2 regions of the Neobacillus sp. KR4-4 genome follow, and region 1 is predicted to be linked to the other one. Evidence: a T-box and tRNA genes for the amino acid it is inferred to sense, from the RefSeq annotation. Region 1 holds a T-box; the other holds one or more tRNA genes.
The links. A T-box is a leader RNA that pairs with one kind of tRNA and senses whether it is charged. The one in region 1 lies ahead of ileS (isoleucine--tRNA ligase), so its partner is inferred to be a tRNA-Ile.

Region 1 (5,221 bases):
ACGAATATCCAGTTGACAAACTTTTGTTCTAGTTGTGATAAAGAGTTTTTTTCCCACCGTCGTGACCAAGGGAAAACAGGAAGAATGTTAACTTTTATAGGCTGGAAGGAGACTACGGAACGTTTATGATGGTAGAAGCAAAATACGAAATAATAAAACAACAAATCATTGAGGCCTGCCTTCGAGTCAAGCGAAACCCTGAAGAAGTCAGGGTGATAGCGGTTACGAAATACGTTAGTACTGAGAGAGCAAATGAAGCACTACAAGCAGGAATAATAAATTTAGGTGAGAATCGGGATGAGGGACTCCTCAGGAAGTGGGAAGAACTTAGGGACAAGCCTGTTTGGCATTATATCGGTTCACTTCAAACACGAAAAGTAAAGAATATTGTTAATATTGTTGAGTATATCCATTCTTTGGACAGGATTTCTCTTGCAGAAGAAATTAATAAACGGGCAGAGCGTAAGGTAAAATGCTTGGTCCAAGTTAATGTCTCTGGAGAAGAATCCAAGCATGGCTTACCTGCTGAAGAAGTACTGACTTTTATTGAATCACTTCGTAAGTTTGAACACATCAGTGTTGAAGGTTTAATGACAATGGCTCCACTTACTGATAATGAATCGCAAATACGTGAATGTTTTCATAAATTAAGTGAACTTCGTAAACAAGTCCAAGCCTTAAATTTGGATTATGCTCCTTGCACCGAACTTTCGATGGGCATGTCAAATGATTTTGAAATTGCTATTGAAGAAGGGGCTACAATGGTAAGAATAGGCACTGCGCTTGTTGGTGAAGATGGTTAGGAGAGAAAATCATGACGATTAAATCGAAATTAAAAACATTTTTCTTTTTGGATGATGAATATGATGATAACAAAGTTGATTATCCAGAAGTAGTTGAACCACTTCCTGTAAAACAAAAGCAACAACCAGTGGTAAAGAACCAAAACGTCGTCAGCTTGCAAACCGTGCAAAAGGCTGCCAATTCCACAAAGTCATCCAAAGTAATTTTAGTTGAGCCACGCTCTTATTCTGAGTCAACTGAAATTGCTGATCATTTAAAAAGCCGCCGCGCAGTGGTCGTGAACTTGCAGCGAATTGATAGTGATCAGGGCAGACAAATTGTCGATTTTCTCAGTGGCGCTGTTTATGCAATTGGTGGAGACATTCAAAAGATTGGTTTTAGTATATTCTTATGTACACCCGATAATGTTGAGGTTTCAGGAAATATATCAGAACTTATTCCTGACTTTGAAAATCAAAATACGAGGTGGTAATGCTTAATGGCACTGGTTTTTAGTTTATTACAGAAGCTAATACAACTTTATTCGTATGCCTTAATTATATATATTTTAATGTCTTGGTTCCCAAACGCTAGAGAGTCATCTATTGGACAATTTTTTGCGAGGATTTGTGAACCATATTTAGAGCCATTTAGACGAATCATTCCACCGATTGGTATGATGGACATCTCTCCAATCGTTGCCTTTCTTGTTCTTAATTTTGCGCAAAGTGGATTATCCAGTGTCTATCGTTTTCTTGTTTCTTAAGAATATTGAATCTAGGTTGTGTATTGAATTATGAATATTTATCAGCACTTTCGTCCAGAAGAGCGAGAATTTATTGATCAGGTGTTAAATTGGAAGAATTATGTAGACACACAATATACTCCTAAATTAACTGATTTCCTTGATCCAAGAGAACAGCATATTCTTAAAATGTTAATTGGTGAAAATGGTGATGTAAAATATAAACTTTTTGGCGGCGGCACGGATGTAGAACGAAAAAGAGCCTTAATTTTTCCAGATTATCTAACTTCGATTAATCATGATGAATTTCAAATAAGCCTTTTCAACATCCATTATCCAACCAAGTTTGTTACAATCGAACACCGACAGGTATTGGGTACGCTTATGTCCTTAGGCCTAAAGCGGGGGAAATTTGGGGATATCATCATTATAGATGGGAATTGCCAATTTTATGCTGCAAAGGATATTAGCGACTATATATTAAGTAACGTTGAAACCATTGGCAGGGCAGGCGTAAAACTAACTGAAACAGATATAGAAAATGCACTTTCCACCAATGAAAAATTGGTGGAAAGTGATTTAACGATATCTTCTTTGAGGCTTGATACTGTTATTTCAGGAATTTATCATGTGTCACGGCAGAAATCCCAACTCTTTATTCAACAGGGACTCGTGAAGGTGAATTGGACATTAATTGAAAATCCATCATTTGAATGCGGTGTGGGTGATATGATTTCTGTTAGAGGTAGTGGCCGAGCAAAAATTCTTGCCATTGAAGGGAAAACAAAAAAAGAAAAATGGCGACTAAATGTCGGAAAACAAAAATAAGTACAAAAATAAAGAAGGAAATTCGATGAATGATGTCGAATTCTTGCATATACATATAGAATTAGAGATTGTATGGAGGTGGCATTCATGCCGTTAACACCGTTGGATATTCACAATAAGGAGTTTAATAAGGGTTTTAGAGGATATGATGAGGATGAGGTAAACGAGTTTCTCGACCAGGTTATCAAGGATTATGAATTAGTACTTAGAGAAAAAAAAGAATTGGAAGAACGCTTGAATGATATGAATGAGCGACTTGGTCACTTTGTTACGATTGAAGAAACTTTAAATAAATCAATCATCATTGCGCAAGAAGCGGGTGAGGATGTTAAAAGGAATGCTCAAAAGGAAGCAAAGTTGATTATTAAGGAAGCGGAAAAAAATGCGGATCGGATTGTCAATGAATCACTTTCAAAAGCAAGAAAGATTGCTCTTGAAATCGAGGATTTAAAAAAGCAGTCAAAAGTATTCCGTACACGTTTTAAAATGTTGATTGAGGCCCAGCTTGATATGTTAAATACCGATGATTGGGATCACTTATTAGAATATGAGGTAGATGCAACAGAACTAAAAGTTCATGAAGAAGAAGATTCATTAGCTTGACGAAAAGCGTTTTTATAGCATATAATTTCTTAACAGTTATAAAGAATGGTCAATGACGATGATAGGGACAGTATAATTTTTCTAGGACTTTTTTAGCGAGTCAGGGGTGGTGGAAGCCTGGTAAAGTTGAAAAATTGAAGATCACCCTTGAGTTCCAAAGCTGAACTTCCTAATTTAAGGCTAGTAGGCTTAGGCGTGTTATTCACGTTACGAATGCTAAAGAGGATAGTCGATTTGATTCGAACTATCTATCAGGGTGGTACCGCGGGAATAAAACCTTCTCGTCCCTATTTTGGGATGAGAGGGTTTTTTTATTTGTCTATTGGCTATTCTGTTATATGAAGAGGATTACAGGAGGAAGAAAAAATGGAGTATAAAAATACGTTATTAATGCCGCAAACTGAATTTCCGATGCGTGGCAATCTTCCACAAAGAGAGCCTGAGATTCAGGCAAAATGGGAAGAGTTGAATATTTACAAAAAAGTTCAAGAACGGACTAAAGGACGTCCGATGTTTGTATTACATGATGGTCCTCCATATGCCAATGGTGACATCCATATGGGGCATGCCCTTAATAAAATTTTAAAAGATATGATTGTCCGCTATAAATCCATGAGCGGTTTCCATGCACCATACGTACCAGGCTGGGATACACATGGTCTACCAATCGAGCAAGCGTTAACGAATAAAGGTGTGAAACGTAAAGAAATGACGGTTGCAGAATTCCGTCAACTTTGTACTAAGTATGCACTCGAGCAAATTGACAATCAGCGTGAACAATTTAAACGTCTGGGTGTCCGCGGTGACTGGGAAAACCCTTATATTACCTTAAAGCCCGCCTATGAAGCACAGCAAATTAAAGTCTTCGGTGAAATGGCTAAGAAAGGTTATATTTATAAAGGACTTAAGCCTGTCTATTGGTCACCATCAAGTGAATCTGCACTTGCTGAAGCAGAGATTGAATACCAAGACAAAAAATCCGCTTCGATTTATGTAGGCTTTAAGGTGAAGGATGGAAAAGGTGTACTAGATGCAGATACCCAAATTATTATCTGGACAACAACTCCTTGGACAATTCCGGCGAACTTAGGTATTTCTGTACATCCGGACCTAACATATGTTGTGGTTGAAGCAAATGGAAACAAATATCTAGTTGCTGAGGCTCTTCTCGAATCTGTTTCGAAGGAAATTGGCTGGGAAGAATTAACCGTTGTTAAAAAGGTAAAAGGAAATGATTTAGAGAATATTTTAACTGTCCATCCGCTTTATGGCCGGGATTCATTGGTGATGTTAGGAGAACATGTAACAACAGATGCAGGTACTGGCTGTGTCCACACAGCACCAGGTCACGGGGAAGATGACTTTTACGTAGGCCAAAAATATGGTTTAGATGTCCTATGCCCTGTTGATGATAAAGGTGTGATGACGAGTGAAGCGCCAGGTTTTGAAGGGTTATTTTACGATAAAGCTAATAAACCAATCACACAAGCATTAGAAGATGCAGGTGCATTGCTCAAACTTTCGTTTATTACCCATTCTTATCCACACGATTGGAGAACGAAGAAACCGGTAATCTATCGAGCGACAGCACAATGGTTTGCATCTATTAAAGATTTCCGTAATGAATTACTAGATGCAGTCAAGGAAACAAAATGGATTCCTGCTTGGGGTGAAACGCGATTATTTAATATGGTTCGTGACCGCGGTGACTGGTGTATTTCTCGTCAACGTGTCTGGGGAGTACCAATTCCTGTTTTCTATGCAGAAACTGGCGAAGAAATCATTACAGATGAAACGATTAATCATGTTTCAGATTTATTCCGTGAATTTGGTTCGAATGTATGGTTTGAACGTGAGGCAAAAGAATTACTACCTGCCGGCTTTACCCACCCAGGAAGTCCAAATGGTATATTTACTAAGGAAACAGATATCATGGATGTGTGGTTTGATTCAGGATCTTCCCATCAAGCTGTTTTGCTTGAAAGAGATGATTTAGTTCGTCCAGCTGATCTGTATCTTGAAGGATCGGACCAGTATCGAGGCTGGTTTAACTCGTCATTATCTACTGCTGTAGCCGTGACAGGTGAGGCACCATATAAAGGAGTATTAAGCCACGGGTTTGCGCTTGATGGAGAAGGCAGGAAGATGAGTAAGTCCATCGGAAATGTCGTTATCCCTGCGAAAGTCATGAATCAGTTAGGTGCAGATATTTTACGCCTTTGGGTTGCTTCAGTTGATTATCAAGCGGATGTTCGTGTTTCA
Region 2 (5,221 bases), on a different contig from region 1:
CTAAAAATATAAATGCCCATTGAAGCAAGATTATTCTTCGGATTGTCCGGCTTTTCTTCAAAATCGACAATTCTTAAATCCTCATCCGTATCCATGATCCCAAAACGGCTGGCTTCGTTCCATGGAACTTCTATTAAGGAAATGGTTACATCTGCTCTTTTTTCAATATGGTACTCCAGCATACTCTCATAGTTCATTTTGTAAATATGGTCACCTGATAGAATGAGAACATATTCAGGCTGGTATTGTTTGAGGTAATTAAGGTTTTGATAAATGGCACTGGCCGTACCCGTATACCATTTTACTTCTGATGATTCAGCATATGGTGGTAAAACAGTTACCCCGCCATCCTTTCGATCTAGATCCCAAGCACTTCCAATTCCAATATAGGAATTTAATAATAATGGTTGATATTGTGTTAACACCCCAACTGTATCAATATTAGAATTGGCACAATTACTTAATGGAAAATCAATAATCCGATACTTTCCTCCAAACGGAACTGCAGGTTTTGCGAGATCCTTTGTTAATGAGTTAAGTCTGCTCCCTTTTCCTCCTGCTAATAACATGGCTACGCACTTTTTCTTTGCCATTACCTTTTCTCTCCTTTCGCTTTTTAACCGGTCTGATGATTTGAAATCCAAACGCAGGAATTGCTATATTAATTGAATGCGGCTGGCCATGGTATGGCTCATCTGCAGCTATGATTGTCTTTTTATTAACTAATCCAGCCCCGCCGTATTCTTCATGATCACTATTGAAAATTTCGCGGTATTCACCACTTTTAGGAACACCAATTGTATAGACAGGATAACTAACGCCTGTAAAATTACAAATAACAACTAAAGTTTCATCTTCCTTTTTCCCTTTTCTTATAAATGAAAAGATAGATTGTTCATTGTTATTTGCATCGATCCATTGGAATCCTTCTTGCAAACAATCAAGTTCATAGAGGGCCTTTGATCGTTTATAAACTTTCGTTAGGAACTTAACATAGGCATTTAATTTTTGATGCATTTCATAGTCCAATAAGTTCCAATCAAGCTGCTCTTTATCTTTCCATTCAGCAAACTGTCCTAATTCAAAGCCCATAAACAGAAGTTTTTTTCCTGGATGAGCAAACATGTAACCTAACAAAAGCCTTAACTGTGCAAATTTTTCCCAATAATCTCCTGGCATCTTATCTAATAATGACTTTTTTCCATGAACCACTTCATCGTGTGAAAACGGAAGCATAAAGTTTTCTAAAAAGGCATATAAAAATGAAAACGTTACCTTAGAGTGAACATGTGACCGAAGAAACGGTGGTGTTTCCATGTACTCCAACATGTCATTCATCCAGCCCATATTCCATTTATAATCAAAGCCAAGTCCACCGTAACTAACAGGGGCTGTCACATTGGGATATTCGGTTGAGTCCTCCCCTATCATTACAAAATTGGGATCATGTTCATGGACTTGAGTATTTAATTTTTTCAAAAAGTTAATGCCAAATGGATTCTCTCGTCTTTCATTCGCGGCGTTTGGCCAGTATATGATATTTGCTACTGCATCCATTCGAAAGCCATCAATATGGAAATAATCAATCCAAAATAGTGCATTGGAGATCAGGAAACTTTGTACCTCACCTTTTCCCAGGTCAAAGTTTGCTGTTCCCCATACAGCATTTTCTCGATCACTTTCGGTTGAATAGGAATAAATGTGCGTCCCATCAAAACGGTAAAGTCCATGCGCATCCTTGCAATAATGACCAGGAACCCAATCAAGAATGACTCCAATCCCATGTTGATGCATTTGATCAACAAATTCTCTAAATTCATCTGGTGTCCCATATCTGGACGTTACCGAGAAATAACCAATTCCTTGATAGCCCCACGAGGCGTCCAACGGGTGCTCAACAAGCGGTAATATCTCAATATGGGTAAAACCATGTTCCAATACATATGGAATTAGTTCTGCTGCCAGTTCTAAATAGGTTAGATACTCCCCATTTTCTTTCTTTTTCCAAGACCCTAGATGCACTTCATAAATCACGGCCGGCTCTGAAAGAAGGGGCTTTTTTCCTCTTCGAGTCATCCATTGATTGTCATTCCATTTATAATTTTCTAATGAATAAACAATCGAAGCTGTATTGGGTCTTAATTCAGAATAAAAGGCAAATGGATCTGATTTAAGCAACTTCTCACCTGTTTGTGAGAATATTTCATACTTATAAATCTTTCCGGTTAGATCCCTGTTTACAATTAGAATCCATACTCCTTCATCGTTAACCCTTTGCAATTCATACCCTTTACCATTCCAGTTATTAAAATCCCCCGTTAGCCTAACTGCAGAAGCATTAGGGGCCCATACGCAAAATCGTGTATAAATTTTATCGGAATTCTTAAAGATATGAGCGCCAAAAAGCTGATGACTTTGAAAATAATTTCCTTCATGAAATAAATGCAACTGATAGTCAGTCGGAAAAAACGTATTCACTGTCATGGCTCTCCTCATCCTCAATGAAAATATGTATTTCAAAGTCCAATTATAAGTGTATTTAATCAATATTTCTCATAATACTTTTTTATCTTTTCTGACAATAATCGATACATTTTCCTATCAAAACACATCATTCTTCTTATTTCGACATCATTCCACAATATATCTATCATTAATCGCCAAAATATTATAAAAATTTTTTTATTATTTTCACAAAAAGTTATTTTAATTTTAATTCAAAATATGTCTAAAACACATAGTTGTAAGCGTTATCAACGTATTTTTTGGAAATTAGAATCGAAATTATTATTTCGATATAATTTTAAAGTCATAAGATATCCTTTTTCAGGTTAGTATATGGGACTCGTATTTGGGTAAATTTGGTTAGAAGATACAAGAATTAGATGAGAATTTTCAAAAGGGAAAATATAATATGGAGAGATTATTTCACTGGTTCTCTTTAAGGATGATTGGATTATGGTAAACATTTTACTGCTTTTTTCATATTAAAGTTAACAATAACAATTATAGACTGCATAAAATGGCCTTTTCTCCATATGGGCGTCAATAGACTTGATTGGCTACCTAAAGCGGCCTTGGTCCACCCTTACCGTCGTCAATAGCCTTGATTAGTTACCTAAACTGCACTTGTTCCCCTATTTCCGACGTCAATCACTTTAAGCTTGCAGCCTAGAGATTAAATTTGTTTGGCTATCTTTTAAAAGAATTTTACACAAAAAAAAGACTGATAACTTAATTGTTATCAGTCTTTTCGTATGACCCCTACGGGACTCGAACCCGTGTTACCTCCGTGAAAGGGAGGTGTCTTAACCGCTTGACCAAGGGGCCATAAGATATGGCGGAGAAGGAGGGATTTGAACCCTCGCGCCGGTTACCCGACCTACACCCTTAGCAGGGGCGCCTCTTCAGCCACTTGAGTACTTCCCCGTTTGGCTCCGCAGGTAGGACTCGAACCTACGACCGATCGGTTAACAGCCGATAGCTCTACCACTGAGCTACTGCGGAACAATATATGGTGGGCCTAAATGGACTCGAACCATCGACCTCACGCTTATCAGGCGTGCGCTCTAACCAGCTGAGCTATAGGCCCATATTGGAGCGGGTGATGAGAATCGAACTCACAACATCAGCTTGGAAGGCTGAGGTTTTACCACTAAACTACACCCGCATATAATAATTTATTATGGGGCGACTGATGGGAATCGAACCCACGAATGTCGGAACCACAATCCGATGCGTTAACCACTTCGCCACAATCGCCATAATAATATTGTTTTAAAACAAAAATGGTGGCTCAGGACGGAATCGAACCGCCGACACAAGGATTTTCAGTCCTTTGCTCTACCGACTGAGCTACTGAGCCAACATATGGCGGTCTGGACGGGACTCGAACCCGCGACCTCCTGCGTGACAGGCAGGCATTCTAACCAACTGAACTACCAGACCAATTGCGGGGACAGGATTTGAACCTGCGACCTTCGGGTTATGAGCCCGACGAGCTACCAGACTGCTCCACCCCGCGACAATAGAAATTATTAATTTTGGAGCATGCTCCATATCTTGTTTCTAACCGCTCCGATTTCAGAAAGCTTAATCGAGAAGCAGCTCAATCGTTGCGCTGAGGATGATTCGAAGAAGCATATTCGAACGTGCTCCACCCCGCGACAATAGAAATAAGTTATAATATTTATGGAGGAGGAAGAGGGATTCGAACCCCCGCGCGGTATGACCCGCCTGTCGGTTTTCAAGACCGATCCCTTCAGCCAAACTTGGGTATTCCTCCAAATTATATATAAAACTAGTGGTGGACCTTGTAGGACTCGAACCTACGACCGGACGGTTATGAGCCGTCTGCTCTAACCAGCTGAGCTAAAGGTCCAAGTTTAGATAATATTTGGTAGCGGCGGAGGGGATCGAACCCCCGACCTTACGGGTATGAACCGTACGCTCTAGCCAGCTGAGCTACACCGCCATACTATCATGTAAAATTATTGGTGGAGTCTAGGGGGATCGAACCCCTGACCTCCTGCGTGCAAAGCAGGCGCTCTCCCAGCTGAGCTAAGACCCCATTGATTATAAGAAGCATGGTCGGGAAGACAGGATTCGAACCTGCGACCCCTTGGTCCCAAACCAAGTGCTCTACCAAGCTGAGCTACTTCCCGTAAAAGTGCGCCCTGAGAGATTCGAACTCCCGACCTTTTGATTCGTAGTCAAACACTCTATCCAGCTGAGCTAAGGGCGCATATGAATTTAATTAACTTAAATGGTGCCGAGGACCGGAATCGAACCGGTACGGTAGTCACCTACCGCAGGATTTTAAGTCCTGTGCGTCTGCCAGTTCCGCCACCCCGGCATTAGTAGAGAGCGGAAGACGGGATTCGAACCCGCGACCCCCACCTTGGCAAGGTGGTGTTCTACCACTGAACTACTTCCGCATATCAAGGGAAGTTATTTTGCTATTGCAAACAACTTTGTTTATTTTACTTCGTAAAAAAACTTGGTGCGGGTGAAGGGAGTCGAACCCCCACGCCTTGCGGCGCCAGATCCTAAGTCTGGTGCGTCTGCCAATTCCGCCACACCCGCATATTCATTTAAATGGTGAGCCATGAAGGACTCGAACCTTCGACCCTCTGATTAAAAGTCAGATGCTCTACCAACTGAGCTAATGGCTCATACAAATGGTGCCGGCGAGAGGACTTGAACCCCCAACCTACTGATT

Region 2: it has a tRNA-Ile gene. The T-box ahead of ileS (isoleucine--tRNA ligase) is inferred to sense a tRNA for this amino acid. The anticodon was not compared.

What each region holds. Positions count from the first base shown of each region.
Region 1 is NZ_JBHHJU010000003.1:125,083-130,303, forward strand. It holds gene pgeF (peptidoglycan editing factor PgeF) at 1-129, shown strand, start outside; gene ACE198_RS04115 (YggS family pyridoxal phosphate-dependent enzyme) at 126-803, shown strand; gene ACE198_RS04120 (cell division protein SepF) at 815-1,276, shown strand; gene ACE198_RS04125 (YggT family protein) at 1,283-1,549, shown strand; gene ACE198_RS04130 (YlmH family RNA-binding protein) at 1,580-2,356, shown strand; gene ACE198_RS04135 (DivIVA domain-containing protein) at 2,444-2,959, shown strand; T-box leader at 3,009-3,251, shown strand; gene ileS (isoleucine--tRNA ligase) at 3,326-5,221, shown strand, end outside.
Region 2 is NZ_JBHHJU010000025.1:311-5,531, reverse strand. It holds gene ACE198_RS20970 (glucose-1-phosphate adenylyltransferase) at 1-593, opposite strand, end outside; gene glgB (1,4-alpha-glucan branching protein GlgB) at 535-2,484, opposite strand; tRNA gene ACE198_RS20960 (tRNA-Glu) at 3,259-3,330, opposite strand; tRNA gene ACE198_RS20955 (tRNA-Ser) at 3,339-3,429, opposite strand; tRNA gene ACE198_RS20950 (tRNA-Asn) at 3,433-3,507, opposite strand; tRNA gene ACE198_RS20945 (tRNA-Ile) at 3,516-3,592, opposite strand; tRNA gene ACE198_RS20940 (tRNA-Gly) at 3,597-3,670, opposite strand; tRNA gene ACE198_RS20935 (tRNA-His) at 3,687-3,762, opposite strand; tRNA gene ACE198_RS20930 (tRNA-Phe) at 3,790-3,865, opposite strand; tRNA gene ACE198_RS20925 (tRNA-Asp) at 3,872-3,948, opposite strand; tRNA gene ACE198_RS20920 (tRNA-Met) at 3,951-4,024, opposite strand; tRNA gene ACE198_RS20915 (tRNA-Ser) at 4,193-4,285, opposite strand; tRNA gene ACE198_RS20910 (tRNA-Ile) at 4,305-4,381, opposite strand; tRNA gene ACE198_RS20905 (tRNA-Met) at 4,398-4,474, opposite strand; tRNA gene ACE198_RS20900 (tRNA-Ala) at 4,495-4,570, opposite strand; tRNA gene ACE198_RS20895 (tRNA-Pro) at 4,588-4,664, opposite strand; tRNA gene ACE198_RS20890 (tRNA-Arg) at 4,671-4,744, opposite strand; tRNA gene ACE198_RS20885 (tRNA-Leu) at 4,767-4,855, opposite strand; tRNA gene ACE198_RS20880 (tRNA-Gly) at 4,866-4,937, opposite strand; tRNA gene ACE198_RS20875 (tRNA-Leu) at 5,001-5,085, opposite strand; tRNA gene ACE198_RS20870 (tRNA-Lys) at 5,099-5,174, opposite strand; tRNA gene ACE198_RS20865 (tRNA-Thr) at 5,182-5,221, opposite strand, start outside.